One region of the Paenibacillus lutimineralis genome, then DNA from elsewhere that is predicted to be linked to it. Evidence: riboswitches for the same ligand, from Rfam matches in the RefSeq annotation. Region 1 holds a riboswitch; each other region holds the start of a gene.
What was found. Region 1 has a riboswitch for cyclic di-AMP ahead of EI981_RS11590 (3D domain-containing protein). Riboswitches for the same ligand answer to the same signal wherever they lie in the genome.
Positions count from the first base shown of each region.

Region 2: linked by a shared signal. The riboswitch ahead of EI981_RS16130 (hypothetical protein) and the one ahead of EI981_RS11590 (3D domain-containing protein) in region 1 are both predicted to bind cyclic di-AMP.
Region 3: linked by a shared signal. The riboswitch ahead of EI981_RS21465 (KamA family radical SAM protein) and the one ahead of EI981_RS11590 (3D domain-containing protein) in region 1 are both predicted to bind cyclic di-AMP.

Region 1 is NZ_CP034346.1:2,720,315-2,730,791, forward strand. Features, by position in the region: gene glgB (1,4-alpha-glucan branching protein GlgB) at 1-49, shown strand, start outside; gene glgA (glycogen synthase GlgA) at 46-1,479, shown strand; gene EI981_RS11570 (alpha-glycosidase) at 1,548-3,293, opposite strand; gene EI981_RS11575 (transporter substrate-binding domain-containing protein) at 3,644-4,462, shown strand; gene EI981_RS11580 (amino acid ABC transporter permease) at 4,580-5,227, shown strand; gene EI981_RS11585 (amino acid ABC transporter ATP-binding protein) at 5,214-5,936, shown strand; cyclic di-AMP (ydaO/yuaA leader) riboswitch at 6,132-6,343, shown strand; gene EI981_RS11590 (3D domain-containing protein) at 6,345-7,034, shown strand; gene EI981_RS11595 (polysaccharide deacetylase family protein) at 7,115-7,924, opposite strand; gene EI981_RS11600 (dihydroorotate dehydrogenase electron transfer subunit) at 8,141-8,836, shown strand; gene EI981_RS11605 (dihydroorotate dehydrogenase) at 8,833-9,765, shown strand; gene lpdD (prenylated flavin chaperone LpdD) at 9,799-10,125, shown strand; gene EI981_RS11615 (molybdopterin molybdotransferase MoeA) at 10,142-10,477, shown strand, end outside.
Region 2 is NZ_CP034346.1:3,652,632-3,663,108, reverse strand. Features, by position in the region: gene EI981_RS16140 (MFS transporter) at 1-386, opposite strand, end outside; gene EI981_RS16135 (MerR family transcriptional regulator) at 419-1,234, opposite strand; cyclic di-AMP (ydaO/yuaA leader) riboswitch at 1,521-1,760, shown strand; cyclic di-AMP (ydaO/yuaA leader) riboswitch at 1,865-2,062, shown strand; gene EI981_RS16130 (hypothetical protein) at 2,179-2,586, shown strand; gene kdpA (potassium-transporting ATPase subunit KdpA) at 2,637-4,316, shown strand; gene kdpB (potassium-transporting ATPase subunit KdpB) at 4,337-6,367, shown strand; gene kdpC (potassium-transporting ATPase subunit KdpC) at 6,398-7,024, shown strand; gene EI981_RS16110 (histidine kinase) at 7,084-9,393, shown strand; partial or broken gene rpoD (RNA polymerase sigma factor RpoD) at 9,666-10,477, shown strand, end outside.
Region 3 is NZ_CP034346.1:4,800,471-4,810,947, forward strand. Features, by position in the region: gene EI981_RS21460 (methyl-accepting chemotaxis protein) at 1-1,672, shown strand, start outside; gene EI981_RS21465 (KamA family radical SAM protein) at 1,748-2,887, opposite strand; cyclic di-AMP (ydaO/yuaA leader) riboswitch at 3,059-3,202, opposite strand; gene EI981_RS21470 (cobyric acid synthase) at 3,225-4,847, opposite strand; gene cobS (adenosylcobinamide-GDP ribazoletransferase) at 4,964-5,770, opposite strand; gene cobU (bifunctional adenosylcobinamide kinase/adenosylcobinamide-phosphate guanylyltransferase) at 5,767-6,360, opposite strand; gene cobT (nicotinate-nucleotide--dimethylbenzimidazole phosphoribosyltransferase) at 6,357-7,436, opposite strand; gene EI981_RS21490 (ABC transporter ATP-binding protein) at 7,567-8,355, opposite strand; gene EI981_RS21495 (FecCD family ABC transporter permease) at 8,361-9,407, opposite strand; gene EI981_RS21500 (ABC transporter substrate-binding protein) at 9,404-10,417, opposite strand.

The DNA of each region.
Region 1 (10,477 bases):
GAAGAAGACCAAACCAGGCACTAAATCACCAAGGAGGAAGCATATATGAAAATATTGTTCACTGCTGCCGAGGTCGTCCCTTTCATTAAGACAGGTGGATTGGCTGATGTGATCGGTGCACTCCCAAAGGCGCTGCAAGAGGCAGGTCATGATGTGAGAGTTGTGCTACCTAAATATAAGGACATCCCGTCCTGCTTTACAGACCAGATGACGCATCTGGGTGCGATGGAAGTGCCTGTCGGATGGCGCAGGCAGTATGGCGGCATCGAGTATTTAATTCATGAAGGAATGCCTGTATATTTTATCGATAATGAATATTACTTCAGCCGGGATGGTGTCTACGGTTACCCGGATGATGGAGAACGCTTCGCCTTTCTGAACCGGGCCGTGCTTGATATGCTTCCGCTGATTGAATTTTTGCCAGATATTCTCCATTGTCATGATTGGCATACAGCGATGATTCCGCTGCTTCTTAAGGAGCATTATCAGACCAATAAGGCTTATGGTTACATCCGTACTGTATATACAATCCACAATTTGCTGTACCAGGGCATCTTCCCACGGGAAGTGCTAGGCGATTTACTTGGTTTGCCGGAGTATTATTTTACGGCGGACGCGGTCGAATATTATGGCAATGTGAGCTTTATGAAAGCAGGACTAGTATTTGCCGATCATGTTACGACGGTGAGCCCTACCTATGCTGCAGAAATCCGCACCCCTTACTATGGCTATGGAATGGAAGGATTACTGCGTTCGCTTGGGGATCGCTTGTCAGGGATTGTAAATGGTATTGATGCGAAGCTGTATAATCCGTTGACGGATGAGGATATATACGTCAAATACCGCAGCAGCCTGGCGAAGAAAAGGCAAAATAAGCTGGCGCTGCAGCAGGAATTGGGACTTCCTGAGCAAGCATCCATCCCGCTGATCGGCATGGTGACACGGTTGGTTGAGCCGAAGGGCCTTGATTTAATGACGCGTATTCTGGATGAATGGCTTAACGAGGACGATGTTCAGTTCGTATTACTTGGTACCGGGGATAACAGCTATGAGGAATGGTTCAGGGAAGCGGCCCGGCGCTATCCCCAGAAGCTATCAGCGCAGATTCTGTTCAGCGATCGGCTATCACGCCGGATTTATGCTGGCAGCGATCTGTTTCTGATGCCTTCACGCTTTGAACCCTGTGGAATCAGCCAGCTATTGGCCTTACGCTATGGAAGCATTCCCGTCGTGCGGGAGACGGGAGGGCTCAATGATACAGTGCATGCCTACAACGAATATACGGAGGAGGGGAACGGATTTACCTTTCATGACTTCAATGCTCATGATCTGTTATACACGCTGCGCAGAGCTGTTTCCTTCTATGAACAAGCGGAAATTTGGGAGAGTCTCGTCAAGACAGCGATGTCCGGAGACTATAGTTGGCAGCAATCGGCAAGACAGTATAGCGAAATTTACGCAAGGCTTAAGACTGTATAAAGAAAAGCCGGGACTGGTGAGATCCGCTCGATATGGATCGGTCTACCAGATTACCGGCTTGTTGATGTTCATTTGATGTGTCGGTACAGAATACGGAAGCCATACGGGTCCAGGCTGATGTTCATTGTGCCCGAGTCGGGAGCAACTCTCTCGCCGGTTAAGGCATCCTGCCAATCGCTTGTCTGAATCGGATGCGATAGCACGCACGCTTTATCCGTATTATTCATCCAGACTGTGAAGTGCATACTCTGATCCAGTCGCTCATAAATGATGCAGGGATTGCCGCTTTTGGCTTGTAGAAAGCGAAAGCGCCCCTGTCTAAGCACGACATGTTTCTTGCGCAAGGCGATCATCATTTTATAGAAATCGAGCAACTCACGGTCTTGCTTCAGAGGGTCCCACTCCATACATTTACGGCAATCAGGATCCGTATTCCCTGTTAAGCCGATCTCATCACCATAGAAGATGCAAGGTGTGCCGATATAAGTGAACAAGAAGACGACGCAGAGCTTAAGCTTTCTTTTGTCTCCGCCAACCCGGGTCAAAAGCCGCGGGGTATCATGTGTACAGAGCATATTGAAGATCACTTCGTTCGTCTGTTGGGGATACCGCATAACGAGTGAACCCATCTCATTTGAGAAGTTATAGCCATCCATTCCACCGCAGAAAAATTCAAGTACCTTGTCGGCAAATGGATAGTTCATGACGGAATCGAATTGATCGCCCAGCAGCCAGTTCAGTGAATCGCTCCATACTTCTCCGATAATATAAGCCTCCGGATTTACCCTTTTCACGACATTACGGAAATCACGCCAGAAATGGTGATCGATCTCATTGGCGACATCGAGCCTCCAGCCATCAAGCTTAATCTCCCTGATCCAATATTCGGCTACACCTAGCAGATACTCCTTCACTTCGGGATTAGCCGTATTAAATTTGGGCATATTCCCGAAGAAACCGAAGGTATCATAGGTGGGAACTCCGTCCTTAATCTTCACTGGGAACTCATTGATATGGAACCAGCCCGCATATTTGGAGTTTTGCCCATGCTTCAATACATCCTGGAACGGAGGGAATTGCTCGCCACAATGATTGAAGACTGCATCGAGTACAACGCGAATTCCACGTTCGTGGCAGGCCACGGCGACCTTTTTAAGCAGAGCGTTATCACCGAAATGAGGATCCACCTGCCGATAGTCTGTCGTATCGTACTTATGATAGGATGGCGAAGTGAATAAAGGCGTGAAATAAATCGCATTGATTCCCAAATCGACGAGATGATTTAGATGATCCAATACCCCTTGTAAATCCCCACCAAAGAAATTATCGAATTTTGGGGGGCTTCCCCACTTTTCTACAGGCTTCGAATCATTATCTGGATTCCCGTTAGCGAACCGTTCCGGCATAATCTGATAGAACACAGCTTCCTTGGCCCATTCCGGCACTTTGAATACGTCAATCTCATGAATATAGGAGTATTCGAAGCATTCTCCCGGAGGGGAGGGGGGATCATGCTGTAATCCGGAATCGAGCATATAAATCGTCTCAGTACCAGCAACGAGCTTGAAGGCATAGGATAAGCGCTTGTAGCGGGGGCGGACGTCGACCTCCCAGTAGTCGAACATGCGATCATGAGCTGCCTTCTCCATGGGATATTCCTGATAAGTACCGGCCCAATTATATTTATCCCCAGTCATGGCAATGACCTGTTCGAGGTCATCACGCTTTGTTCTAATCCGCAGATGAATCGTTGAATTATCGTAGGCATAGGCCCATTTGTCTCGTGGAACATGATATAGAGCTTCCAGCAGCATAAGGTTCAACTCCTTTGTCCTATTATGTCCAAGCTCCTTGGAATTGAATAAAAGAGATGAAATAAAATAAGCTGACTTATAAATATTCACTAACGTTTTAACGCGACACAGCATATGAACGTGATTTTATACACTTAGAAATCGCTTTTATGGAATAATCAGGGTTAATTATTGTGATATTGTTAATATCATCAGCTCAGTTTAATTAACCATAGATAAATTAATATCAGAACTTAGATAAGAATCTGTGAATAAATGATGAAGTATCATATTTTACCTTTGCATATATATGCATTATGTTTTATAATTGGCCAAGTAATCAAAGAAAGCACATGACAGGAGAGAGAGAAATGAAAAAGTGGGGAACATTAGTTATAGCTCTATTGATGGTAACCAGCTTGCTTGCAGCATGCGGACAAAATAAAAATAATGACGGGAGCGCGCAAGGTGCAGGGAGCAACGCCAGCAACGCTGGTAAGAAGATTATAACGCTCGGCACTAGCGCGGACTACGCTCCATATGAGTTCCATATTAAAAATGATCAAGGACAAGATGAAATTGTCGGCTTCGATATTGAGATCGCCAAGGAGATTGCCAAGGAACAGGGCGCTGAGCTGCAAATCAAAGATTTGCAATTCGATTCTCTGATGAATGAATTGAACAGCGGACGGATTGATCTCGCTATTTCCGGTTTGAGTCCAACCCCTGATCGTCAGAAGGAAGTAGATATGTCGAAGATTTACTTCACGGCTACACAGGCTGTCGTTACTCGTTCCGGAGAAGAAGGCAACTACAAGACGATGGATGCATTGGTAGGCAAGAAGATCGGTGTCCAGAAGAGTTCGATCCAGGAGGATATCGCCAAGACGATCAAGGATGCCAAGATTACTTCCCTGGGTAAAACTCAAGATATTATGATGCAGCTAAAAACAGGCCGTGTAGACGTAGCGATTATTGAGGGCCCTGTGGCTGAATCGTATGTAAGTAATATCGAAGGTCTGACGATTTCCGAAGCTCAGCCGCCGGTAGAGGATGATGGATACATCGTCGCTGTAAAGAAAGGCAATAAGGAGCTTCTTGATAAGGTTAATGCTACTTTGACTCGTCTCATGGAAGATGGAAGTATCGATAAGTTTATTGTTGAGGCCAGTGAATTGGCTGAGAAATAGGCGTTGCATCTTTAAGGAATTGCTCTAGAAAATAGCGGAGAAGCTTCGCTATTTTCTGCTTTTTAGCAAGTTTTCTGATGAAATTGGAGGAATGATCTGGTTATGAAGTTTTTTACGATGTTTTGGGATTACCGCGATTACTTCTTCACCGGTGTGCAGTATACGCTCTTGCTGGCTGCGATCGGTGTCATCTGCGGTTTTATTCTCGGGCTTGTGGTTGCCTTGGTGCGGATGTCGCCCTTAAAAATCGTCCGTTTCATCGGCCACGCTTGGGTGGAGTTCCTGCGTGGAACGCCGATGATGGTACAACTGTTGATTATTCATTACGGCTTCTCGCAATTATTCGGCGTTAATTTTACTCCGATTCAATCGGGTGCGATTACATTGTCAATCAATAGCTCGGCTTATTTGGCGGAAATCTTCCGTGCAGGTATTCAAGGTGTAGACCGTGGACAAGGGGAGGCGGCGCGATCGCTCGGGATGTCGCAGGGAATGTCGCTGCGCTTCATCATTATTCCGCAGGCGATAAAATCGGTGCTTCCGGCCATCGGCAATGAATTCATAACGATTATAAAAGAGTCCTCTATCGTCTCCATTATCGGTGTGACCGAGTTGATCTTCCAATCCGGCTCAGTCGTTGGCATTACGTATAACGGGATGACACCGTATCTGATCGTTGCAGTGATTTACTTTATTCTGACATTCACACTATCTCGGGTTTTAGGTGTGTTCGAAAGGAAGTTGAAGGCCAGTGATAACCGTTAAAAATTTGCATAAAAAATTCGGCCATCTCCACATTTTGAAGGGGATAGACCTTGAGATCTCGCAAGGGGAGGTTGTCGTTGTAATCGGTCCGAGCGGATCGGGGAAAAGTACGTTCCTGCGTTGTCTTAACATGCTGGAGACCCCATCTGAAGGAGAGATTCTGTTCGAAGGCGAATCGATTACTGCACGTGGGCATAACATTAATATGACTCGTCAGAAGATGGGGATGGTGTTCCAGCAGTTTAACCTGTTTCCACATAAGACGGTGCTCGACAACATCACACTTGCGCCTATACGCGTGAAGAAGATGGAGAAGAACAAGGCAGAAGCCGTAGCGATGGATCTGTTGCAGACCGTCGGTCTACAGGATAAGCGGGATGCCTATCCTTCGCAATTGTCTGGTGGACAGAAGCAGCGGATTGCGATTGCCAGAGCGCTGGCTATGGAGCCGCATGTGATGCTGTTCGATGAACCGACCTCCGCGCTTGACCCCGAAATGGTCGGAGAGGTGCTCGATGTCATGAAGAAGCTGGCCGACAAAGGAATGACGATGGTGATCGTTACGCATGAAATGGGCTTTGCCCGCGAGGTTGGCGATCGCATCATCTTTATGGATCAGGGTCAGGTACTGGAGCAAGGCTCGCCACAGCAGGTATTTGGTGCGCCTAAGGAGCAGCGGACGAAGGAATTCCTGAGCAAAGTACTCTAACTTTCTTATAACCATATCGATTTGTTTGACACCGCACACTGTTTCCAGTGCGCGGTGTTTTTGCTATGAGTACCGATTTTATAGCATACATATTACTCGATCTTGTCATTATTAATCTTAAAAAATACCGTGTCATATCAGGCTTTGTGCGCAAATGGTAACAATTACATGAGCTATTGGTTACAAAGTTGTGATATATTCAATGAGCCGAAACTTACTAGAACAAGTGCGGGGGACGATTTAACGAAAGGCTGATTTGGAATTGAGTCATGACAAATTGGCTATCTTGGGGTGAAGCGTGGTTGAAATAGTAACAAAAATTTAACTATTGTTACTATTCTTGCGTAGGGAAACTTCCTTTTCCCGAATCCGACAACTAACTCCGCAGGCGCATAAAAGGAGGACAACATGAAGAAACAACATACATGGACATTCAAGCGTATTATGAAGACAGCATTTATTTCTGCTGGATTATTTGGAGCGATGACATCCGTTCCTGCGCTGGCTGACTCGTTACATACAGCGAAGGAAGGAGATACATTCTATACACTGTCGAAGCAGTATGGAGTGCCTATGGATAAGCTGATGACAGCGAATCCTTCCGTCAAGGCAACGAATATATATGAAGGTCTTAGCATCACAATCCCTGATGATAAGAGCAATACGATGTCTGCTCTGGAAGTGAAGACCGAGTCTACGGGCAACGCAGCTATTTTACCTACGCTCAGCGTATTTGCCGATCAGAAGGTGGTAGAGGCTTGGGGCAAGAGCTTTAATTATTCCAAGACAATGAATGTAAAGGCGACAGCTTATTCTTCTGCACCAAGCGAGAATGGTGGATACGGGGCTGTAGATTATTATGGCAATGCGCTTAAACTTGGAACGATTGCAGTTGACCCGAAAATCATTCCTCTCGGTACTAAGGTACTTGTAACCGGCCATGATCATGAAGGTCTGCCTAAGAAAGCATTTGTAGCGACAGCAACGGATATTGGTGGCGCCATTAAGGGCAACCGAATTGATATTTTCATTCCAGGCAGCACCTCATTTGTGAATCAGTTTGGCTACCAGGATGTTAAGTTATTTGTATTGAAATAGTAAACTAATAGATTAATAGTGCGTGAATTATTATAGGGCCGTACCGGACAGCTAGCTGTTCCGGTGGGGCCCTATTACTGTTACAATTTATTTTTCTTGGTTTGCAGCATATCGGCTACATTAACGAATTGATACCCTTTGGATTTGAGCTGCTCAATAATCTCAGGAAGAGCTTCGATCGTGCCGCTCAGGTTGGAGCCCGAGCCGCCTCCAGCATGCTGGAGAACGATCGATCCGGGGCCAACCGTCTCAAGCACATTCTGTTTGACCTCATTCTTGTCGAGCCCCTTCCAATCCAGGGAATCGACGTTCCAATTCACAACTCTATAGCTATGCCGCTTTGCCCAACGAACCTGGGCTTCATTAATATCACCGTATGGAGGCCGAATCAACTTCGGACGATAGCCAACGATATTCTGAATCACCTTCTCAGTTCGCAATATTTCGGATTGGAATTCCTGCATCGAGTGCTTCTTGAATTGATTGTGAGTATAGGAGTGGTTGCCGATAATATGACCATCAAGGTGGATTTTCCGAACGAGATCAGGATGTTTCTTTGCCCGGCTGCCAACGACGAAGAATGTAGCTTTGACACCTTCACGCTTCAGTATTTTCAGCACTTGTGGCGTGAATCGGGGGTCTGGCACATCGTCGAACGTAAGGGCGACCTGCTTCACCCGGGGACCACGGAATACAAAAGTCTCGGAATACTTACGCTGCAGCTCGGCTAGATTAAGCGGCTTTTCACTGGTCTCAGTGGATGTAGGTGCCGTGTCCTCCGTACCCGGTGCACCCGGTGACGACCGTTTGGCTTCAATGCTTCCAGAGCTTGGAAACAACATGAGCAGGATGGTACAGACGATCATCCAGTGTTTGAGTTTTGTGGACATAGCATTACCTCTTCTCCAAAATAAATGTCATGATCTGGTATGCCCATTATTATTGAAAAATATGAGGGAATGATTAATTTTTAGGGTAAGCGCTTTACTCGGGTCTCAAAAAGTATTGAAGTGATGTTTGTCACAGACTGATTGATAAGAAAAATTGCATCTTTAGATGAAGTGCATAAAATCAAGCAGGCGTCTATAGAAAGGGGACTGAACAATTTGACGGAAGTCATATCCAATGAGGAAGTAGCACCAGGAGTTTTTCGTCTGGCCGTTGCTGGTCAATTCGACGGTAAGATGGGCCAGTTTTACATGATTCGCGCATGGGACAATTATCCGCTGCTGTCCAGGCCGCTGAGTATTTTCGATATTACGCCTGGACGGATTGAATTTCTTTATCTCGTCGTCGGTGAGGGAACGACCGCATTCTCAAAATTGAAGCAAGGAGATCAGGTGAAGCTGGATGGTCCGTTCGGGAATGGATTTGAAGCTCCGGAAGGCAAGACGGCATTTATTGGCGGGGGAATCGGGATTGCCCCGTTTTATTATGCCCTGCGCCAGGTTCCGAGTGCCGATGTGTATCTCGGCTTCAGTCGCGAGCCTTATATGGTGGAAGAATTCCGCGCAGCGTCGGCTGGACAGACACATGTCAATGTGGGCGGTGTGATTCTCGATGATCTCGATTTTGAAGATTATGATACGATCATTGCCTGCGGACCGCATCCGATGCTGCACGCTGTGCAGCGCAAGCAACAAGCATCATCCGGACGCGCTAAAGTATATGTATCGCTTGAGAACCGGATGGCTTGCGGAGTTGGAGCCTGTCTGGTATGCAGTGTGAAATGTAAAGACAAACGGAAGAAGGCATGTACGGATGGTCCTGTATTTCCGGCAGAGGAGGTTGTATTTGAATGATCGATTTGTCATGTTCTTTCGGTAAGCTGACTTTTAAGAATCCCATCGTCATGGCCTCCGGTACTTTCGGATTTGGACAGGAGTATGGGGCTATCTATGATGTGAATCGCCTTGGTGGAATTTCTGGCAAAGGGCTGACTCTGCATCCGAAGGCCGGCAATGATGGAATAAGAGTCTATGAGACACCGTCCGGATTGCTGAACAGTGTCGGTCTGGAGAATCCGGGAGTCGAAGCCTTCCTACGTGAAGAGTGTCCGCGCTGGGAGCAGCTCGATCTGGTTCGCATCGTGAATCTGGGTGGGAATACGATCCAGGACTATGTGGAGGGAGCTGAACTGATCGAAGCGGATGCGAAGCGAAGGGAGCTTGGTGGTAACCCGGCTGTCGAGATGATCGAACTCAACATTTCCTGTCCAAATGTCAAAGCGGGTGGGATGGCTTATGGCATCCAGACGGAGACGGCACGTGAGGTCGTCAGGAAGGTACGTGCTGCGACTTCGCTGCCGCTGGTCATCAAATTGTCCCCGAACGCGGAGGATATTGTCGGCATGGCTGTCATGTGTGAGCAGGAAGGGGCAGATGGTGTATCCCTCGTGAATACTTTCTCGGCGATGAAGATCGATATATACAAACGCGGCAGCGTATTCAACAATCTCTATGCCGGTTTATCTGGACCTGCGATCAAGCCGATCGCTCTGCGCATGGTGCATCAGGTGAGCAAGGCTGTATCGATCCCGGTGATGGGAATGGGCGGAATTTGCAGCGGAACAGATATTATCGAATTCATTATGGCCGGTGCGGCAGTTACTCAGGTTGGAACCTATAACTTCATGAATTTGCGGGCTGGAGAGGACTTGCTTGATCAAGTGGAGCAATTCATGATCGCTGAGAACATTTCCACCTTGGACGAAATCCGTGGCATCCTATAAAATGGGGGAAGGATGTTCATAGGGGGTTGGAAAATGGCGTTTGAAGACATTAAATTGCAGGCCGTTCCCATAGGGCGCGATCTAGTGATCTTGGTTACCGGTGGGGTCGAACATATAGGGGCTGCTTCAACGGCTTATTGGAATGGTGAAAATATAGAGGTTGAGACCTCCGCAGTACCGGGGCATAAAGAACATGTCTTGACTGTCAATATGGCAAGGGAGGCAGCCCGGAGATTGAAATGTACCGTGACCGTCGTCATGGGCATTCATTATGATCACTTAAGCAAGGCTGAAATTGCCGAAGTGTCGGATCGTACGGAAGCTGTGTTGGGCGATTATCTCAGCTCCTGTTCCGTATAGGAAGGGGAAAAGAGACATGAATAACACAGCAGAAACAAACGAAGATAAATTCCGTCGCCAGGCCGTATCCGTCGAAGCGGCCCAAGCCCGTGTCATGCCATTCATCGTTCCGAGCGGAACAGAGCAAGTGAAGCTTGCTGAATCGATGGGAAGGATTCTGGCTGAGGATGTAGTTGCACCACATCCATATCCGTTCTTCCGCCGTTCGGGCATGGACGGCTATGCGGTCAAGAGCAGCGACACAGAGTATTGCCATGCTGAAGAGCCAGTTCTGCTACAAGTAGTGGATAACATCCCTTGCGGCAGTCTGCCTTCCGTTCCTATTGTTCCTGGCACAGCGGCGCGGATTATG
Region 2 (10,477 bases), 930 kb from region 1:
CTCTTCTCCAACGGTACGCTCTCGCTGGCCACTGACATGGCAAGGGCGATCAGCACCCCGGTTACAAGCGCAGTGATCATTCTGGACACTAGGAGAAGCTCGTAAGAGTCGGCAAGTGCTGTCATTATATTTCCGGCAATAAAGATGGTAATCAAGGATAACATAAGCGGGTATTTAGCAAACCTGCTGAACACGGCCGTCAGGATTGGCGTACCGATCGCAAAAGTGATCGCAAAGACCGATACTAAGCTTCCTGCGGTTGAAATCCCGATATGGAGCCCCGCAGCTACTTCGCTCAACAGTCCGACAATAACAAATTCACTCGTTCCCAATACGAAGGTAAGTACAAATAAATTCAAAACCAAACGTTTATGATACTTTGTCATATGAACCCCTTTCTGATAAGCTTCTTTCGATTTCAAGCTTTAACGACGGCAATTTGAACTTCAGCTATATAGGCTTCCGGGTCGATTGATTTGTCATGAGGAAGACAGATCTCTCGCCGAGGCTCATTTTCTATCATCCGGTATCCATTACGTTCGATCCATAGAGCCAATTCCGTACTGGCTGTGCAAGGTGCTGTTGTGCGGCAATGATGTACAAGCGTAGCCATTAGCAGAACTTGGGGAAGCTGCTTTACGATAAATGGAGGACGACTCGTCAGTTCCTGCGGGAGCACGCGTGCGACTTCAATATCAATATCGTCATCACATTCATCACAGCCGTGCCAGAGTACCATCTGCGTTAAAGAAGACGGAGCGGAACTGGAAAGCTGGGAATCAAGCTGCCTGAACAGTTCGGGAATCTGGCTTAGCGAAGCTCTCTGACGGTAAGACATCACGAGCTGAGGCTCGACTTCTTTTAAAATAACATCGTGTCTGGTCAAGTTTGTGCCTTCATTCTCAATGAAGCTGAGCCGATCTTTGATCCGAGCAAGCCGGGCTTGTTCTCTGTCCAGAATAGACAGAATCTCATTCTGCTTCACCCGGAACATGCCTCTGATTTGTTCGATCGGAATTTGCTCGTCTAGCATTTGACGGATTTGATCCAATGAGAAGCCAAGCTCTTTATATGCCAAAATCCGATTCAATTGGAGCATTTGATCCGCTGAATAATACCGATAACCCGTATGTTTGTCCGTGAAGTCCGGCTTGAGTAGATTCAACTGATCGTAGTAACGAAGCGTCTTGACGGATACTTGGCTGATTTTTGAGAATTCACTGATTTTGAACATGGCTACACATCCCTGCAGGTAATTTAAATAGGCTTGCACTTGCTTACCGAGTATAACGTTCCAGTAAAGGGGAGAGTCAAGAGGTCGGTTACTATAATCTGTGGGAGCCTTATAAAAGAATTTAAAATCAAGAGTAGAAATGAGCTATAGCGAAAATTAGAGAGTGTTGCATCAATGTAAGCGGTATATTTTCGTATTCCTTTAAATTAATCGCCTTTTTTGCCGGGAAGTTGGCTTTACAGTCAAACCTTGCAGCGGTATGATTCAATCCATAATCAATATTAAGCAATTCCGATCGCTTAATCTCTGGGATGTTCCAGAGAACGGGGGAACCAACAAGAGCTTGCTGTGTGATGATCAACGCAGCTTGCTCATCGTCTGAATGGCCAGGGCTGGTGTGAGAGCCAACACAGGCCATTCGGACAGGGGTGAATCCTGAGGAAGAGACCATGGACTCTTCTCAGGTAGGGCGACTCTCACCGCCCGAATCCGTCAGCTAACTTCGTCAGCGTGGGTATGAGAGAGGAAAGGTGACTGCGAGCCGCAACGAATTCGGCCACAGAGGACCGTTTGCCTCTGTGGTTTTTTGCGCTCTAATTTGAAAAATGAACTAAAATACAATGCAACATCAATTAAAATTCGCTGAATGCTGTCGTGAATATGACAGCAGCGGGGGAACCAACGGTACTGAGTGATGCCCGATCTGCGGGCTTCTAAACCTTAGTTCCATGGGGTGAATCGCTTGGAGGATAAACGTATTCTCCAAGGTAGGGCGACTTCCGCGCCCGAATCCGTCAGCTAACCTCGTAAGCGTCTAGGAAGAGGCAACCACCAAAGGTCGGGTAGTGGGTCTAAGACCACTCATTAAGCCGCGGGGAAGGTTACTATCTTTCCTGCGGCTTCTTTTGTGTTGTCCTCTGCAAATTCGAGGAGGGTGTTCTCAAGTGGAGGAAGAGTTTGTTCTAGTAGCAGCACCGAATCCGGTTGGACTGAAGTTTATTTTGCTGCTGATCGCGGCGAAGCGTAATTTTGCGGTCCTGGTGAACAACAAGAAGGAGGAAGAAGTCCTTCATAAACTGGGCGTAAGACATGTACTGCGCATCAAGACGGATGACGAGCAGAGCTGGATCGTCCCGCCGTTTCCGATCGGACGCTGTTATATTTTTGAAATGAGCATGACATTAACCTGTCGCTATTTGCAAATCTGTCGGAGATGGACGCGTGATCAGATTTTCATTATCACTCCGAATAGAAATCCGCGCATGATTTACAAAGGGTTAGGAGCTTCTTATGTCATTCATTCCGTAAGCGGAGAGGTTGGATTTCTGCTTGCAGCAAAGCTTGAGCAATAAGCTAGAGCTAAAAAATCATTAAGTAGGATTCCAGATGGGGTGAGTGTGTTATGGATTATTTACAAATGTTCATTGTGATTGGCGTCATATTGTTGCTGGTGAAGCCGGTTGGAACTTATATATATCATGTTTTCTCAAATGTACCGAATCGAAGTGATCGCATCTTCGGAGCAATGGAGCGGTTTATTTTCAACATAGCCGGCTATAGGCGGCGCGAAGGGATGGATTGGAAGAAATATGTGATCAGTCTGCTGGCAACGAATGTGGTATTGATGACAATCAGTTTTCTACTTCTCAGTCTGCAGCAGTGGTTCCCATGGAATCCCGAAGGAAGCGGCAGCATGGAGCCGACACTGGCATTCAATACGGTAATCAGCTTCATGACCAACACGAATCTGCAGCATTATAGCGGGGAGACAGGGCTTAGCTATTTCTCGCAAATGGCTGTAATCACAATGATGATGTTCACATCAGCCGCTACGGGGTTATGCGCCGCTATCGCTTTTATCCGCGGAATTACAGGAAGAGGCCAACTGCTGGGGAATTTCTTTGAGGATTTTGTGAAGGCGATTGTCCGTATTCTTCTGCCTGCTTCTCTGATCGTGACGCTGCTACTGGTCGCGCTCCAGGTTCCGCAGACCTTGCAGCCTACCACGGCAGTGAACACGCTGGAAGGGACTGTACAGCGAATCTCGCTTGGACCGGTGGCCTCGCTGGAATCCATTAAGCATTTGGGCACGAACGGTGGTGGATTCTTTGGAGCCAATTCATCCCATCCGTTCGAGAACCCAAGCGGGTTGACGAATGCAATTGAGATGTGGTCAATGTGGGTGATCAGCGCGTCATTACCTTATACATTCGGTTTATTCGCGCGCAATAAGAAGCAGGGTTGGGTTATTTTCTCAGCGATGATGGTCTTGTTCCTTGCATTTCTGTCTTTGGTCTATTTCAGCGAGAAGGCCGGGAACCCGCTCTTTCATACGCTTGGGATAGACGTCACGCAAGGAAATATGGAGGGCAAAGAGGTTCGTTTCGGGGTTACGGGCTCGGCACTTTTTACGGCGATTACCACCGCCGCGACTACGGGGAGCGTCAACAATATGCATGATTCGCTTACTCCGCTCGGCGGCTTGGCAGCTCTATCCCAGATGATGTTGAACGTTGTCTTCGGTGGGAAGGGCGTCGGACTTATGAACATGGTGATGTACGCCATACTCGGTGTATTTATTTGTGGATTAATGGTCGGCAGAACGCCTGAATTCCTCAGCAAGAAGATTGAAGCTAGGGAGATGAAGCTGATCGCTATTGCGATTCTTGTTCATCCCTTAATTGTGCTTGCACCGACGGCAATCAGTGCTATGACTGGCTTAGGGTATGGCGCAGTTACGAATCCAGGGTATCATGGACTGTCGCAAATACTGTATGAATATGCATCCTCTGCAGCAAATAACGGCTCCGGCTTCGAGGGTCTCGCGGATAATACAGCGTTCTGGAATATCATGACCGGATTGGTCATGCTCCTGGGCCGTTATGTTTCTATGATTGCCTTGTTAGCTGCTGCAGGATCCTTAATGCAGAAAGAACCCGTCATGGAGACCATCGGCACGCTGCGGACAGACAATAAATTATTCGCTGGAATTCTCGTAGGGACGGTATTGCTTATCGGAGCTCTTACTTTTCTGCCGGTTCTTGCCGCAGGTCCTGTTGCTGAATATTTGACGCTAAAATAAATCAAAGAGGTGTGCTAAACATGAGCACTAGGCATAAATCGATGTTATCCGGAAAAATGATGCAAGGAGCCGTACTGGACAGCTTCAAGAAGCTGAATCCGATATGGATGATCAAGAATCCGGTCATGTTCGTCGTAGAAGTCGGAGCTTTCCTCGTACTCCTACAAATTTTGTTCCCTGGATTGCTTGGTAAAGATCACAATACGGGAGTCAACGTGGCCATCTTCTTGATCCTGTTAATTACGATATGGTTCGCGAATTTTGCTGAAGCTCTTGCGGAAGGAAGAGGGAAGGCCCAGGCGGACAGCTTGAAGAAGACGAAGCAGCAAGTTATGGCTAACAAACTAATAGGCGGTAGTACGAGAAGCGTACCTTCCTCTGAGCTGTGCAAAGGCGATGTTGTTGTTGTATCGCAAGGGGAGATGATCCCGGCAGACGGTGAAATTATCGAGGGGCTGGCTTCGGTTGATGAATCTGCGATTACGGGTGAATCGGCTCCAGTTATAAAAGAAGCTGGTGGCGACTTCAGTTCAGTTACAGGCGGAACTCTGGTGGTTAGTGATAGGATTGTTGTTCGTATTACGAGTGATCCTGGACAGTCATTTATCGACCGAATGATTTCATTAGTTGAAGGTGCCGAACGTCAGAAGACACCGAATGAGATTGCTTTAGGAACTTTGCTTACCGTATTAACGGTTATTTTCCTGATTGTGGTCATTACCTTAAAGCCGATTGCCGATTATTTGAATATTCATCTGGAGATCACCGTGCTAGTATCGCTGCTTGTCTGCCTAATTCCGACGACGATCGGGGGGCTGCTGTCCGCGATCGGAATTGCCGGAATGGACCGGGTAACTCAATACAATGTTCTGGCGATGTCCGGTAAGGCCGTAGAAGCTGCCGGAGATGTGAATACAATGATCCTCGATAAGACGGGTACGATTACATTTGGGAACCGAATGGCAGCTGAATTTCTCCCCGTTGATGGTAGGGCTGAAGACGAACTTGCCCGTTGGGCTGCGGTATCTTCAAGATTTGACGAGACGCCAGAAGGTCGCTCGGTGCTTGAATTGCTTCGCAGACAAGGGCTCGAATATGACGAATCCCTGGCCGCTGCCGGGGAGAGCATTGAGTTCAAAGCCGAGACGCGTATGAGCGGCGTCGACCTGCAGGATGGCAGAAGAGTACGCAAGGGGGCTGTTGATGCGATTATAAAATGGGTCAGCAGCCAAGGCGGACATATTCCGGCTGACCTGGAGGCAATTACTAATCAAGTGGCTACTGCGGGTGGAACGCCGTTGGCGGTTGCGGTTGATGAAATGATCTATGGCATTATTCATCTCAAGGACACGGTTAAACCAGGCATGAAAGAACGATTCGAGCAGTTACGGAAAATGGGGATTCGAACGATTATGTGCACGGGTGATAATCCACTGACTGCTGCTACGATTGCAAGAGAAGCTGGAGTGGATGATTACATCGCTGAGTGCAAGCCAGAGGATAAGATCGATGTCATTCGTCGTGAGCAGGCACAAGGGAAGCTAGTTGCGATGACGGGTGACGGGACGAATGATGCTCCCGCATTAGCCCAAGCGGATGTAGGCCTGGCGATGAACAGCGGGACGGTATCCGCCAAGGAAGCGGCGAATATGGTGGATCTCGATTCAGATCCCTCCAAGCTGATCGAGGTCGTAGGGATTGGCAAGCAGCTCTTGATGACTCGCGGAGCGTTAACTACGTTTAGTATTGCTAATGATATCGCCAAATATTTTGCAATTATACCAGCGATGTTCATGCTGGCAATCCCGGAGATGGGTGCACTTAACATTATGAAGCTTGGTTCGCCGCTCTCGGCCATCCTGTCCGCCTTAATCTTCAATGCGGTGATTATTCCGCTCTTGATCCCAATTGCTATGCGTGGAGTCAAGTATCGGCCAATGAGCTCGCAGCGTCTGCTAAGCAGAAATTTGCTAATCTTTGGTTTGGGTGGTGTTGTTGCCCCGTTCATCGGAATTAAACTGATTGATTTGTTCGTACATTTATGGGTCTAAATCAGGCGCTCAGAAAGGAAGTAATCAAAGATGGCTGTTATTAAATCAGGTAAGCAATCGTGGTTGTCTGCTTCAGGCTCGGCGTTATGGGCTGCTCTCCGCTTCAGTATCATTTTTATCGTTCTCTGCGGTATTATTTATCCTTTGGCAAGTACAGGTCTGGCACAGATACTATTCCCATGGCAGGCGAACGGAAGTTTAGTTAAGGATAGCCAGGGGGATGTCATTGGTTCCGAGTTGATCGGTCAGTCCTTCACGGATCCGAAGCTGTTCCATGGACGAATATCCAGTATCGATTACAATGGAGCAGGCTCAGGCTCTAGCAATTACGCGTCTTCCAACCCGAAGCTAATGCAGCGGATGGAGTCGTCGCTAGAAGCATGGAAGAAGGACAATCTAGATATGCCGTTAAGCAAGCTTCCCATCGATTTAATTACGAATTCGGGCTCTGGACTTGACCCTCATATTACGCCGCAAGCGGCGGAATCACAGATTCCGCGAATCAGCAAGCTGACAGGTATTTCGGTGGATATATTGGAATTGTTGGTACAGGATGCAACGAGCGGACGGGATCTGGGTCTCTTCGGTCAACCAAGAATAAATGTGCTGCGGCTTAATATGGAGCTGCAGGAGCAAATCGCAAGAGGTAACTCTTAGTTTGATCCAATCTGGTTAACTTGTTCTGGCGGAATAATGGGCGGGGGGTGAAAATGTCAATGACCTATCGAAGGAAGACGCCTGAAGAAATATTGCAATATATGGAACGGATGCGGCGTGGCAAACTTAAGGTTCTGATTGGCGCAACTAGCGGCGCGGGCAAAACTTATCATATGCTGCGCGAGGGACAGCTTCTGAAATCGCAGGGAATCGATGTGATTGCTTGTGCGGTCACAACTTCCCAGCGCCAAGAGACGGTGGAGCAGCTGCACGGAATCGAACGAATGCCGAGTATTCACTGGATGAAGGAGGGAGTAGAGAAGAAGGATCTTCCTCTGGATCAAATCTTGCTGCGCAATCCGGAAGTAGTGCTCGTTGACAATCTGGCTCACCGCAATCGGGAAGGGGCGCGCTTCGCAACTCGTCTCGAGGATATCTCATTTCTGCTGGAACAAGGGATCAGTGTTATTACGACAATCAATGTATACGAATTGTCCGGCGCAGACATCATTGCCAGGCATTATACAGGAATTCGCGCAGAGAATACCGTACCGCCGGAAACCTTGGATATGGCCGATGAGGTCAGATTAATCGATGTATCACCTGAGACTTTGCTGAAGCGGGTTGAAGACGGATTACTCGGTCATAAGGTTCATCCAGCTATTTGCCGTAGGGACAATGTAGCTGTACTTCGAGAGCTGTCTCTTAGGTTGATGGCCAATGGGGTAAACGATATGCTGGATAAGCATCGCATGTCAGAAGGGCTTGTCGGTCCTTCGGGAACCGCGGAGCGAATTCTAGTGTCCGTCCAATATCATTGGAACGGCTCAATCTATATCAGACGTGGGCAGCAGATCGCCAAGCGGTTGAATGGGGAGCTTATTGTCGTCGTATATATGAAGCCGGGCGTGAAGCTGACGCCAGAGCAGAGGGCCTTCAAGAGCTCGATTCAGCAACTATGCGATAAGATCGATGCCGAGTTCATCGAGCTACCTTTACAAGGACGAAGGAGACTGGCAGGCCAGCTTGCCGAACTGTCGTTGGAGCGTAAAATAACACGGATCGTAATGGGCCACTCCAAAATGAGCATATGGCAGGAATTAAGAAAAGGCTCGGTTATTAAAGGCTTGCTGCGCAAGCTGCGAAGTACGGATTTATTCCTGATGGCTGATCGCGCCGAGAGCGAGGGCGAGCGGATCATGGCCATGCGTCCTGCCAAGCTCAATCATGATATGGGCGCTTCGTTTCGCCGGGCAAGCTGGGAGGAAGCCAACCAGCAGACAAAGAATCTTCATAAGGGTTCGCTGAAGGTATATATCGGGGCCGCTCCAGGCGTGGGTAAAACCTATACCATGCTGCGGGAAGGTAATCATCTTAAGGCAAAAGGAATTGACATTATCCTTGGAATGCTTGAGACTCACGGCAGACAGGAAACACAGGAGCAGGTCGGAACGCTGGAGTTGATTCCGCGGAGAAAATGGCAGTATCGGCAGACTGAATTGGAAGAGATGGATACAGAAGCGATCTTGCATCGTAATCCAGAGGTTGTTCTGATCGATGAATTGGCACACTCCAATGTTCCAGGAAGCAGGTTCAAGAAGCGATATGAGGATATACAGCTAATTCTCGAAGCAGGTATTTCCGTTATTACGACGGTCAATGTGCAGCATCTTGAGAGTTTAAATGATGCAGTGGAACGTCTGACCGGAATCCGGGTTCGGGAGCGGGTTCCCGATGCGCTTCTACAAATGGCGGATGAGGTTGAGCTGATTGATGTAACTCCGCAGATGCTACAGCAGCGGCTGCGTGAAGGGAAGATTTACGCCCCGGCGAAGGTGGAGCAATCGCTAAACTCCTTCTTCAAGATGGGGAATTTGATTGCACTAAGAGAATTGGCACTTCGTGAACTGGCCGACGACGTGGATGAACGCTTGGAGTCATGGGAGAGAAGAACATCTATGCGGGGACCGTGGCGTAAGAAAGAGTTCATCTTTGTATGTATTACTCATAGCGCAGGAGCTGAACGAATCATCCGTCGCGGCTTCCGGCTGGCTTATCGACTTAAAGCAGAATGGCATGTGGTCTATGTGGGGAATAATAATATAAGAAATGATTCTCCAGAGCTGGTGAAGATCAGAAACTTAACTCAGCAATTAGGCGGCCAGTTTGAGTTGCTACAGATGAGGCGGCATAAGGAGACAACAGCGGCGTTGCTGGCTAGGGCGGAGGAATTGGGCGCATCACAGATTATTATCGGGCAAGCGAAGCCGAAGAAGCTCCACTTGCTAACTAGTGAAGCACTATTTATGCATCTGCTTCGCAGTTCTGCAATGCGGGATGTGCTCATAGTCTCAAGAGAAGAATATTAGCCCGAGAAACATAAAAACGCAGATCCGTAAGGATCTGCGTATCTGTTTGTGAATTAGACTTGTAATTATTAAAAAACTATGTTAAAATGACGGATAGCCAAAACACAGGCGTTTCAATGCAATATTTAAATTTATATTAGCATAAACGCACTAAATTGTCAAATAGGCACACTGCTGGTAGAAATATTGAAAGCGGGAGTTATTTGTTTTTTATTTTTAGGGTGGGGGTCTGACTGATGGCAGAGGATTTAAAACATACTGAATCATACTTGACAGATGACCTATCGTTACCTCCTGGGGTTAAAATCGATGATCCGGTCAGAATGTATCTTAAAGAAATTGGACGCGTTCCTCTGTTGTCGGCTGAAGAAGAAATTGAGCTGGCACAAAGGGTAGAACAAGGTGATGAAGAAGCGAAACGCCGTTTGGCGGAAGCGAATCTGCGTCTTGTTGTAAGTATCGCACGACGCTATGTCGGCCGGGGTATGGTATTTCTCGATTTGATCCAGGAAGGCAACATGGGCCTGATCAAGGCGGTAGAGAAATTTGATTATTCCAAAGGATTTAAATTCAGTACGTATGCAACATGGTGGATACGTCAGGCTATCACGAGAGCGATTGCAGACCAAGCCCGGACGATCCGTATCCCGGTGCATATGGTTGAGACGATTAATAAGCTGATCCGCGTATCGAGACAATTGCTTCAGGAAATTGGCCGCGAACCAACGCCGGAAGAGATTGCTGCTGAGATGGAGATTTCACCGGAGAAGGTCCGCGAGATTATGAAGATTGCCCAAGAGCCGGTCTCTCTCGAGACGCCAATCGGTGAGGAGAATGACTCCAATCTGGGCGATTTCATTGAGGATCATGAAGCGCTGGCACCAGCGGATGCAGCCGCCTTCGAACTTCTGCGTGAGCAGCTCGAAGAAGTGCTGGATACACTTACAGAGCGTGAGGAGAATGTGCTTCGACTGCGCTTCGGGATGGACGATGGTCGCTCCCGTACGCTGGAGGAAGTGGGCAAGGAATTCGGTGTTACACGGGAACGGATTCGTCAGATTGAAGCCAAGGCACTGCGCAAGCT
Region 3 (10,477 bases), 2.1 Mb from region 1:
TTCCATTGGTCGCAAATTTATGCTGACTTTTGCGGTCATCACGATCCTGTCATCCATTTTATTCAGTACAAGCTTCTACCTTATTGCTATGAGCATTATTGACGACAATGTACTGCCTCAATTCGATGAGGTTCTGCATACAAGCTCCAGGGACATATACAAAGGACTTGATAATTCACAAGCCCTCCAGCTTATTAAAGGAAATGAAAATTCGCGCTTTGCTGTAGAGTCCTATCTCAGCAAGAAGGTTGAGGAATTCCATCTGCATACCGCCTATATTCTTGATGTCAAAGAAGATAAGGCAATCGTGATTGGAATTAATCAAGATTCGATCATGAAGGTTGGGGACGAGCTTGATATCCAGGAAGCGATGAAGATGAAAGATCCTGGCAAACTGAGCGTTAGCGACCTGTACAGTGATCAATATGGCGTGCACAAAACTGCATATATCCGCCTGTCTGGAAGCACAGCTGTTCTAGCTGTAGGTATGGACGCGAACTTTATCAAGCAGAAGGAAGATCAGATTTTATGGACCGGAATCGTAATCGCTGCCATTGTCATTGTCCTAGCTCTGATCGCAGCTTATGTGAACAGCAGACGGATCATCAAGCCGATTAAGAAATTGGCTACAGTAACTAGGCAAATGGCACAAGGAGATTTAACTCAACAGATTACCATTACGGGACATGATGAGATTGCTGAGCTCTCGGCCAGCTTCCAAACGATGATTACCGAGCTAAAAGAAATGATTACCAAGGTTCAAAATAGCTCCCATGGCGTGATCCAAGGCTCCGATCAGATTTATCAGTCTGTGAACACCTTCCAGCAGTTGATCGAGCATTCCGGCAACTCGATGCAGAAAATTGAGAAAGGCAGCACCGTAATCGCCGGAGCGGCCGCAGAGAATGCCCGAGCAATGGAAGAGATCTCACTAGGGATCCAGCATATCGCCGGTTCCTCCGCTGAAGTGACAGAACGCATTGGTGAAGCTTCAGATGAGGCTGACAACGGGAATGAGCTGGCCAAGTCGGCGACCCGTCAGATGCAACTTGTTGAGCAGGCCGCAGCAGCATTGCTCACGCATATTTCAACTTTGAACGAACGTGCTTCATCCATCATTCAGGTCGTAGACCTGATCACAAGTATTACGAAACAGGTTCATATTTTGGCTCTGAATGCGGCAATTGAAGCAGCACGGGCTGGAGAGCATGGCAAAGGCTTCTCCGTCGTCGCCGAAGAAATTCGCCTGCTTGCTGAACAGACGAAGGATGCCACAACGAAGATCAGCGAAAACTTGTTAAGCATTCAGGAAGAGACTGTAAGCTCAATGCAGACGATGCAGCGTGCCACTAATGAGATTGGTTCTGGTACGGAGCAAGTGAATCAGGCAGAGCAGGCGTTCAGCCATTTGACCGAGCTGATCTCGGAGATTAACTCCAGCGTTCAATCCGTCTCAGCGGCAACCGAGGAAATCTCGGCCAGCACGGAAGAAGTAACTGCCTCTGTTGAAGAATCGGCCAATATTACCGGAAAATCTCTTCTCAGCATCGAAGAAATCTCCAACAACACCAGCCGGCAAATCGAAGAAATGAAGAACCATGTCGGAGCCATTGAACAGCTCCATCATCATGCTCTTTCCTTGAGAGAGGCTATAAATAAATTCAAAGTTTAAGAGGGATAGATCATAAGAAGAACCGCCGGAAATGGGATTCCGGCGGTTCTTCCGTGTTAAAAGAATCAATTCTTCTTATAATTCATTCACCGAGACGACCTCGGCCAATTTCTTCTCGGGTCTCTTCCAATACGACTCATTGCCAGGAAGATCATCAAACCAGGCTGCATCTTCTGGACATTCAAGCATCATGAACTTCCCATACTCATCATCACGGGACTGATGATACTTCAAATACGCCATTCCGTTCTCGATCGCTAATATTTCGATTTTACCGGATGTATGGCTCATTGATAAGCGAACGCGCTTGCCTAAGCCGGAAGTACGGGCCTTAGCCCCTTCCACCAGTTCATATGCCCGCTGCAGCGGAATAACAAAATCGGAATTGCCGGCGACCGGACGGTTGATGAAGAAATAATAAGGTGTTACACCTGCCCAGGACAATTTGTCGAGCAGTTCCCCAAGCACCTTCTCGTCATCATTGATCCCCTTCAGGATCGGCGTCTGATTCACGACAATGGCTCCAGCCTTATGTAGTGCCTCGAAGCATTTGCGCGCTTCCGCCGTAATCTCCCGCGGATGATTAATATGCGCCATCACATAAATGCGCTTCTCCGCTGAGGAAAATTCAGAGATCAACTGCAATAGATCAGGATCCTCATAGATCCGCATCGGATTAAAGACAGGGATTTTCGAGCCAAGTCGGATGATCTTCACATGATCGATCGACCGCAGCCGTTCGAGGATAGTGCGCAGCTTGGTAGTTGCGAGAATCAGACTATCCCCGCCCGTCAATAACACATTGTTGATCTCAGAATGTCTGGAGATATATTCAATCCCCGGTGTTACATCGGCCATCGCTTCCTTCACATCATTGCGGAACAACCGCTTACGGAAGCAGTAGCGGCAATAAGCACCACATACCTCAGAGACGATCAGAAGCGCCGTTGTCCGATACTTATGCTGACAGCCAGGTACGACATAATTCGTATCCTCGTCAGAAGCATCCCAGCGCCCATATTCCCGCAATTCCCCGGTATTCGGAATAACCAGCTTACGAATCGGGTCATTAGGATCGTCCCAGTCAATCAGATTCAAATAATAATCATTCGCCCGGAACACGAATTTGTCAGTAATCGGACGAAGTTGATCCCGTTCCATTTGAGACAACTGCGTCACCCTATCGATATTTGTAATGTACTTCGGGCTTGCCATACACCATCTCCTCCTTTATCTCTACAACACGCCGATTCGTAAAGAAGAAGCACGGAAACCAAAGATGACAGTGCAGCGCAAGGCATCACATGCCGAGTAATAACGGGTCATTATAAAAAGATCCATAAACACAAAAAGACCCGTAGCAGGGTCATTGCAGAGCAGTATAAATGATGACCCATCCACTGCTGACGAGGTTAGCTGACGGACTCGGGAAAGATGGTTCCCTACGTGTACTATGCACAACGATTCGCCCCAAAAAATGGTTCCCCCGCTTTTCGACTTTACCATTCGAAAATTAAGCGTATATTCATCGTATTACAAATGTAAGCGTATGTCAAAACTGAGGATTCTTTGGAAGGTCTGCAATCTCATATATTTGATCCATATCCAGATGCCCTCTTACATGATCGGCAAGTCGGTCAAACGCAATCTCTCGCCTTACGGCGGCGGAGAATGTCGTAGCCAGAGGCTCCAGCCCCTTGGCTTGTCTAATTCCATCCAACCAAGCCCTGCGATAGCTATCACTATTGAATAGACCGTGCAAATACGTACCGAACACTCGCCCATCAATACGACAGACTCCCTCCATTCGTTCCTCTCCATCAACGCTTTGAACTAGGAATAAGGAAGTTGCCTCTTTCTCCCTACTAGCAGTGCTTCTTGTCACATCGTTTGAGTTCACTACGGTATCTGAGTTAGATGACTCTAACACACAACCAGCTTGGCTTGAGTATACCGTCTCCCCGGAATGAATTTCGTAGCCACCAACGGGGATAATAGGCTCCGTCGAATAAAGGTGGAGGGGGGCATCAGGTAGAACATGTCCTGCGGTGCGGATTGTCTTTTTTCCAGGAAGAAACGTCGTCCTCAGCGGCAGCCAGCCAAGTCCACGGGATTGATTCACTTTGCCAGATTCAACGGCCTCTGGATCAAGGAGTACATCGCCAAGCATCTGATATCCGCCACAAATACCGACCAGTTGCGAATGAGTGCTGCTCTCCATATACTGCTCAATCGCTCCGTCCAGCCCCTGTTCTCGCAGAAATGCCAAGTCGCTAATCGTATCCTTGGAGCCTGGCAGGATGATTACATCCGGCTCTCCTAGCTCCGCTGCTCGCTGGACATAACGCACAGACACGTCCGGCTCTGCATCCAGCATGTCGAAGTCAGTAAAATTGGAAATACGGGGATAACGAATAACGGCAATATCAATATCACGGCCCTGCTTAGGCATCGAAGCGTAGGAGTCGAGAATAACTGAATCCTCGGCCTCGATCTCCATATCCGGCAGGAAGGGCAGCACGCCGAGCACGGGAATGCCTGTCCGCTGTTCCAACCAATCCAGCCCTGGCCGAAGCAGCTCCAGATCGCCTCTGAATTTATTGATGATGAAGCCCTTCACCCTGGCCCTCTCTTCGGGCTCCAGCAATTCGAGCGTCCCGACCAGAAACGCAAACACCCCGCCGCGATCGATATCGCCCACCAAAATGACCGGAGCTTCCGCCCACCCAGCCAGATTCATATTGACGATATCGCGCTGCTTCAAATTGATCTCCGCCGGACTTCCCGCACCTTCCAGTACAACGAGGTCATATTCATCCCTCAGTCGGTTCAGTGCCTCCATCACGATCGGTTGGGCCACAGGCAGGAACTCCTCACGATATTTCATCGCGCTCAGATGCTGATAAGGCTTGCCGTGAACGACGATCTGCGAGTGCATATCTCCTGTCGGCTTAATCAGGACGGGATTCATATCCGTCGACGCCTCGATTCCACAGGCCTCAGCCTGCACTCCCTGGGCGCGCCCAATCTCCCGACCATCGGCGGTGACATAAGAATTAAGCGCCATATTCTGTGATTTATAGGGAGCTGTTCTGATTCCGTCTTGAACGAAAATTCGGCATAAGGCAGTCACGATGACACTCTTGCCGACATCAGAAGCCGTACCCTGCAGCATCAGCACAGCGCCTCGATTGCTGGAGTCTACGCAATTCCTCTTTGTATCTTTTTCCGTTATATCAACTTGCTCTCTTAATAAATCTTCTTGCCTCATCGAACAAACCTCCACTTCACTCATTGAAAAAGCAAGCAGGCGAGCAGTAGCAGTACCGCTTCCAGCCCTTCATTGATCGCGCCATAGGTATCCCCCGTCAAGCCGCCCAGCCTTGCATTCATCCGGCTCGCCATCCAGGAACCGACTCCCCAAGCTAATAGAGGGGCAAGAACATAATAGACCATAGGGATGATAATATTCATATCTCCCCACTCTGGCACAGCGGCAAGCAGCAGCAGTCCAGCCGATAGCACAAGGGCCAGTAAAGTCGCAAGCAGCGTATCCTTGCCGCTCTGTCCCCGGAATCGTCCGGCCAGTCCTTCCCCCCCGCGCGCGGTCGGCCAATGACGCATAGCCAGCGACATGAACCAACGGCTCCACACAGGAGCCGTCATCATTGCCGCTCCAGATACATACAGTCCGCGGCTTAGGAGTGTAGCAAGCAGCGACATTTTAAAGAGCAGCAGCAGCACACAGGCTAACACACCCATCGCCCCAACTCGGCTGTCCTTCATAATCTCCAGCATTTTCTCACGGGGACGATAGCTCAGGAACGCATCCGCAGAATCCATCCAGCCATCCAGATGTAATCCGCCAGTCAGCCAGACCCAAGCGATTAGCAGAATAACCGAGACCGGCAGTACAGGCAGCCCCAGGCTGGCCACCACCGCAATGATCCAAATAACAATGCCAATCGCTGCACCGACGAGCGGATAATATTTGGCGCTCCTCTTCAGCAACTCCGGCGTAAAATCAAGCTCGGCCCGCACCGGAAACCGCGATAGAAATTGAAAAGCGGCCAAAATTGGCCGTCCTTTTTGTCTCATAATCGATACTCCCTGCTCTTAAGTTCAATTGGAATTCCCGCAGTGACGAGAAACACTTGCTGTGAAATCTCAGCCATTTTGCGATTCATGATTCCAGCTAAATCCCGGTAGACTCGACCCAGACGGTATTCAGGCACGATGCCATCCCCGACCTCATTCGTCACCAGTACCAAATTACCGGAATAGGCTGAGACGACAGCAGCTAATCGTTCGATCTCATCCAATACTTGCGGCTCCGCCTCCGGCCCATCGCCGGACGCGAGCAAAACATTAGAGAGCCATAATGTGAGACAATCCACCAGTACAACAGGTTCGTCTGCCACAGGCTCCTCGATAGAGGAAGATATACGATTGTTCGACTGAGCCAGCTCGCTTAACAGCGCGGCAAGCCGCAGCGGCTCTTCCTTCGTCTCCCAAGGGAAACCGCTGTCCACGCGGACACTCTGGTGCAGCCTGATCCGCTCACGCATCTCATCGTCGAATGCTTGCGCCGTAGCAATATAAATCCCTCGCCCCGTATGCTTCATACACCATTTCTCGGCAAAAGAGCTCTTACCGCTCCGCGCCCCACCGGTCACCGTAATGATCATACGGTTGCCTCCGGACCAGCCCCTTCTCCTGTAGAGACTCCGGCACTCTCAAAGGTCGCCATTTCCGACATTACGCGGCAGATCGCATCGATCAGATGCAGCGCCAGTACGCCGCCAGTGCCTTCACCTAGCCGCATGTCCAGATGCAGCATCGGGGCAAGTCCTAGCTCACCGAGCAGCTGCTCATGCCCCTGTTCATGCGAGGCATGCGAGGCGATCATATAATGCGCAGTTTCTGGTGCAAGGCGTTGCGCGATTAATGCTGCTGCACTAGAGATAAACCCGTCAATTACGACCGGACAATGGTGAGCAGCAGCAGCCAGGATCACCCCAGTCAAGCCGGCAATTTCAAGTCCGCCGACCTTGGATAATACATCCAGCGGATCGTTCACATTCGGCTGGTTAACATCAATTGCCTTCTGCACGATAGCAATCTTATGCTGAAGGCGTTCGTCATTGAGACCCGTTCCTCGACCAACGCATTCCTGCGGTGATTTTCCGGTCAACACGCTCATAACTGCCGCACTGGCCGTAGTATTACCGATCCCCATTTCGCCAGTCACGAACAGTCTTGATCCATTTGCTACTGCACCCTTCACCGTATCGATTCCCGCCAGCACGGCCGCTTCCGCTTCCTCACGGCTCATCGCCGGACCTTTGGCCATGTTCGCTGTTCCATAGCGGATCTTCTTCATGACGAGCTCCGGGTGCGACAACTCGGCATTTACTCCGATGTCCACGCACATCACTTCGGCTCCGGCTTGACGAGCCAGTACATTCACTGCTGCACCGCCGGCCAGGAAGTTATGTACCATCTGCGGCGTTACCTCCGCTGGAAAAGCACTGATGCCTTCCTCGCACACACCATGATCAGCAGCCATGACAATGACAGAACGCTTAGATAAATCGGGATGTACATTCCCTGTTATTCCTGCTAGCTTCACGGCCAGATTCTCCAGCTTCCCGAGACTCCCCGGCGGCTTGGTTAACTGATCGAGATGCTCAGCCGCTGCTGCTGAAGCAGCCTCGTCCGGAGCTGAGATTTTATCGATAATTTGTGCGATTAAATGATTCATGTGTATATCCCCTTCCTGGTGCGTGATGTGCGACTATATCATAACTAACTATATCACTAGTGTTGCAAGATCATGCTGCAAAATATGAACTAGCGAAACGTAGTTCCGCTAGTATAGAATAACCTATCATTCAAGCCCCATGTTTACCGCTAGTTTCCTTGCGCAGTAATAACTGCGGCTCTCCGTGATCCGGGTGCGCAACGATATGCGACTGCACCTGAAAGACCGATTCAATCAATTCGGAATTAATTATTTCCGCTGGTGAACCTTCAGCTACAATTCTGCCCTGATGAAGTACAAGCAAGTGGTCGCAATACAGAGCAGCAAGGTTGAGATCATGCATAACAGATACGACCGTCAAACCCGCTTCACGTTGCCAGCTGGCAACCAGCTCCATGAACTGCGTCTGATGTCGGATATCCAGATAGGTTGTCGGCTCATCAAGCAGGACGATCTCAGGTTGCTGGGCCATCACTTTGCCCAAGGCGACCCGCTGCCGCTGTCCTCCGCTCAATACATGAAGCGGACGATGCGCTAAATCATTCAACTCGAGCTTATCCATAATACCGTCCATTAGACGCTGAGCGGCTTCACTATCTTCTCTGCCGCGCCAATTCTGGAACGGAAACCGCCCCATTTCAATCACTTCCCGGACAGGGTAAGCTACTGGTGGAAGCCCATCCTGCTGCAGAACCGCCAGCTTGCGCGACAGCTTCTTGCGCCCGTATTCGGCAATCAACCTGCCATCCAGACTGATCTCACCGCGGTTCGGCTTCTCTACTCCGGACAAGAGGCTAATCAGCGTTGATTTCCCACTGCCATTTGGACCGATAATGCCCCAAAACTGTCCGCGTTGAACCCGCCAGTTTATATCCTTGAGTACGGAGAGACTTCCATATGATTTATCTATATGCCGCACTTCAATCAACGCATCTCCACCTCTCTCTCCTTCTTCTTGCGATACAGCAAATAAGCAAAGAAAGGCGCCCCTACGAAGGCAGTGACAATTCCCAACGGTATCTCAATCGGTGCCAGCAGCGAGCGCGCTGCCAGATCGCTCCACATCATAAAGATGCCCCCGCCGAGCGCGGAGAGCGGAATAATCAGGCGATAATCGGGACCCGTAATAAGCCGAATAATATGAGGTACCACCAAGCCAACAAAGCCAATCACCCCGGATACCGAGACGGCCGCTGCCGTGAGCAGCGTGGCCACGAATAACACTGATAATTTGGTGAATTCCACATTGAGTCCCGTATGGGTTGCTTGCCGCTCTCCAAGCGCCAGCAAATTCAGCGTCCTGGCCCGGCTCCAGAGGTAAATAATCCCCAGCGCCAAATATGGCAACAGGATGGCCGTATACGACCATCCTCGCAAGCTTAAGGACCCCATCGTCCAATATAAAATTTCATTCACCGTCTTCTTCGACATTGCTGTCAGAAAAGATACAACCGCCCCCAGGAAGGATTGCATCACGACACCCGATAGAATTAAATTTTCGATCGGTATTTTCCCGTTCTCCCGTGCCAGCCACATTACGATCCACAACGTTAATGAACCCGTTAAAAATGCGATAGCCGGCAGTGTGAACACTCCAATCACGGAGTACTGCCAGCCAAGGAAGATCAGTACCGCGGCCCCTAGCGCTGAACCCGATGACACGCCAAGGGTGAATGGATCAGAGAGCGGGTTGCGCAGTACTCCCTGGAAAGCAGAGCCCGCTACCGCGAGCGAAGCACCGACCAGCAGGCCAAGCATCACTCGCGGAAGGCGAACCTTCATAACAATCTGTTCAGAAGCCATGCTCCAATCTGGAGTGATATGATCGCCAATCCATGGAATATGATGCGCGAGAATGGCGATAATCTCTCCAGCAGGCAAATATACTGAGCCAACCCCGATACAGATCAAGATGGTGATTGCGAGCAAAGCAAGACCTATGATTCCGTATCCGGCCAGCTTCTTCCTCATGGCTGCATCAATTCCGGATAGATTGCTTTGGCTACTTCAATCAGTCCTTGGGTTACGCGCGGTCCTGGACGGCTGAGCAAATTGTCATCCAGTCCAATGACCTGATCATTCTTCACCGCCGTAATTTGATCCCAACCGCTGCGTTCTTTTATAATCTCGGCCAAGGTCTTGTTATTATCAATGACGCTCTTGGCATATAGGATAACATCAGGATTTGCCTTAATAATATTCTCTTCGTTAATTTGACTCCAACCTTCTATATCGGAAGCTACGTTAGTGCCTCCGGCAAGTGTGATCATCTCGTCCATGAACTCACCTTTACCAACCGTCCAGCCTGGCGAAAACTCGATATATACCTTTTTCTTATCTTCCTCTTTAACCGTTTTGACGGCTTCAGTTACTTGATTCAGCTCATCCTGCATCTGCTTCACAACTTGCTCCGCCTCAGCCTGGTGATCCGTAATTTGTCCAATCATCTTAATATGGTCCATCACATCAGTAACTGTCTTCGGATTGGATTTAAATACTTTAATCCCGAGATCAGTCAAGCTCTTGATCGTCTCTTCCTTGATCATCGTCCCTGTTACAACGACAAGATCCGGCTCAGCCGCTACAACGGATTCTACATTAACTTGGAAGCCGCCCATCTTCGGCTTGGACAGCGCTGCTTCCGGATAATCATCATTATCCGAGACGCCGACAATCTGCTCGTCCAGCCCGATCGCGAACAAACCTTCCGTCTCCGATGGTGACAAGGAGACAATCTTCTGCGGAGCCGCATCAAATGTGACCTCTGTGCCGAAATCATCCTTAACAGTAAGCGGGTAAGCTGTATGCTGTGCTTCCCCTGCATTTCCGCTATTGCTGCTCTGCTCAGCAGCCTGATTCGTACTATTATTTGCCGCCCCGTTCGTGGCATTATTCGTTGAATTATTGGCGCCACACCCTGCAACGACCATAATTACGAGCGTCAGCAGCGCAGCCGCCCATATTTTTCTCCAGTTCTTCAAGTTTTCCCTCTCCTTTTGAATAAGTTCTTGTACGCCATTGCTTGTGCTAGCAGCCTCGAT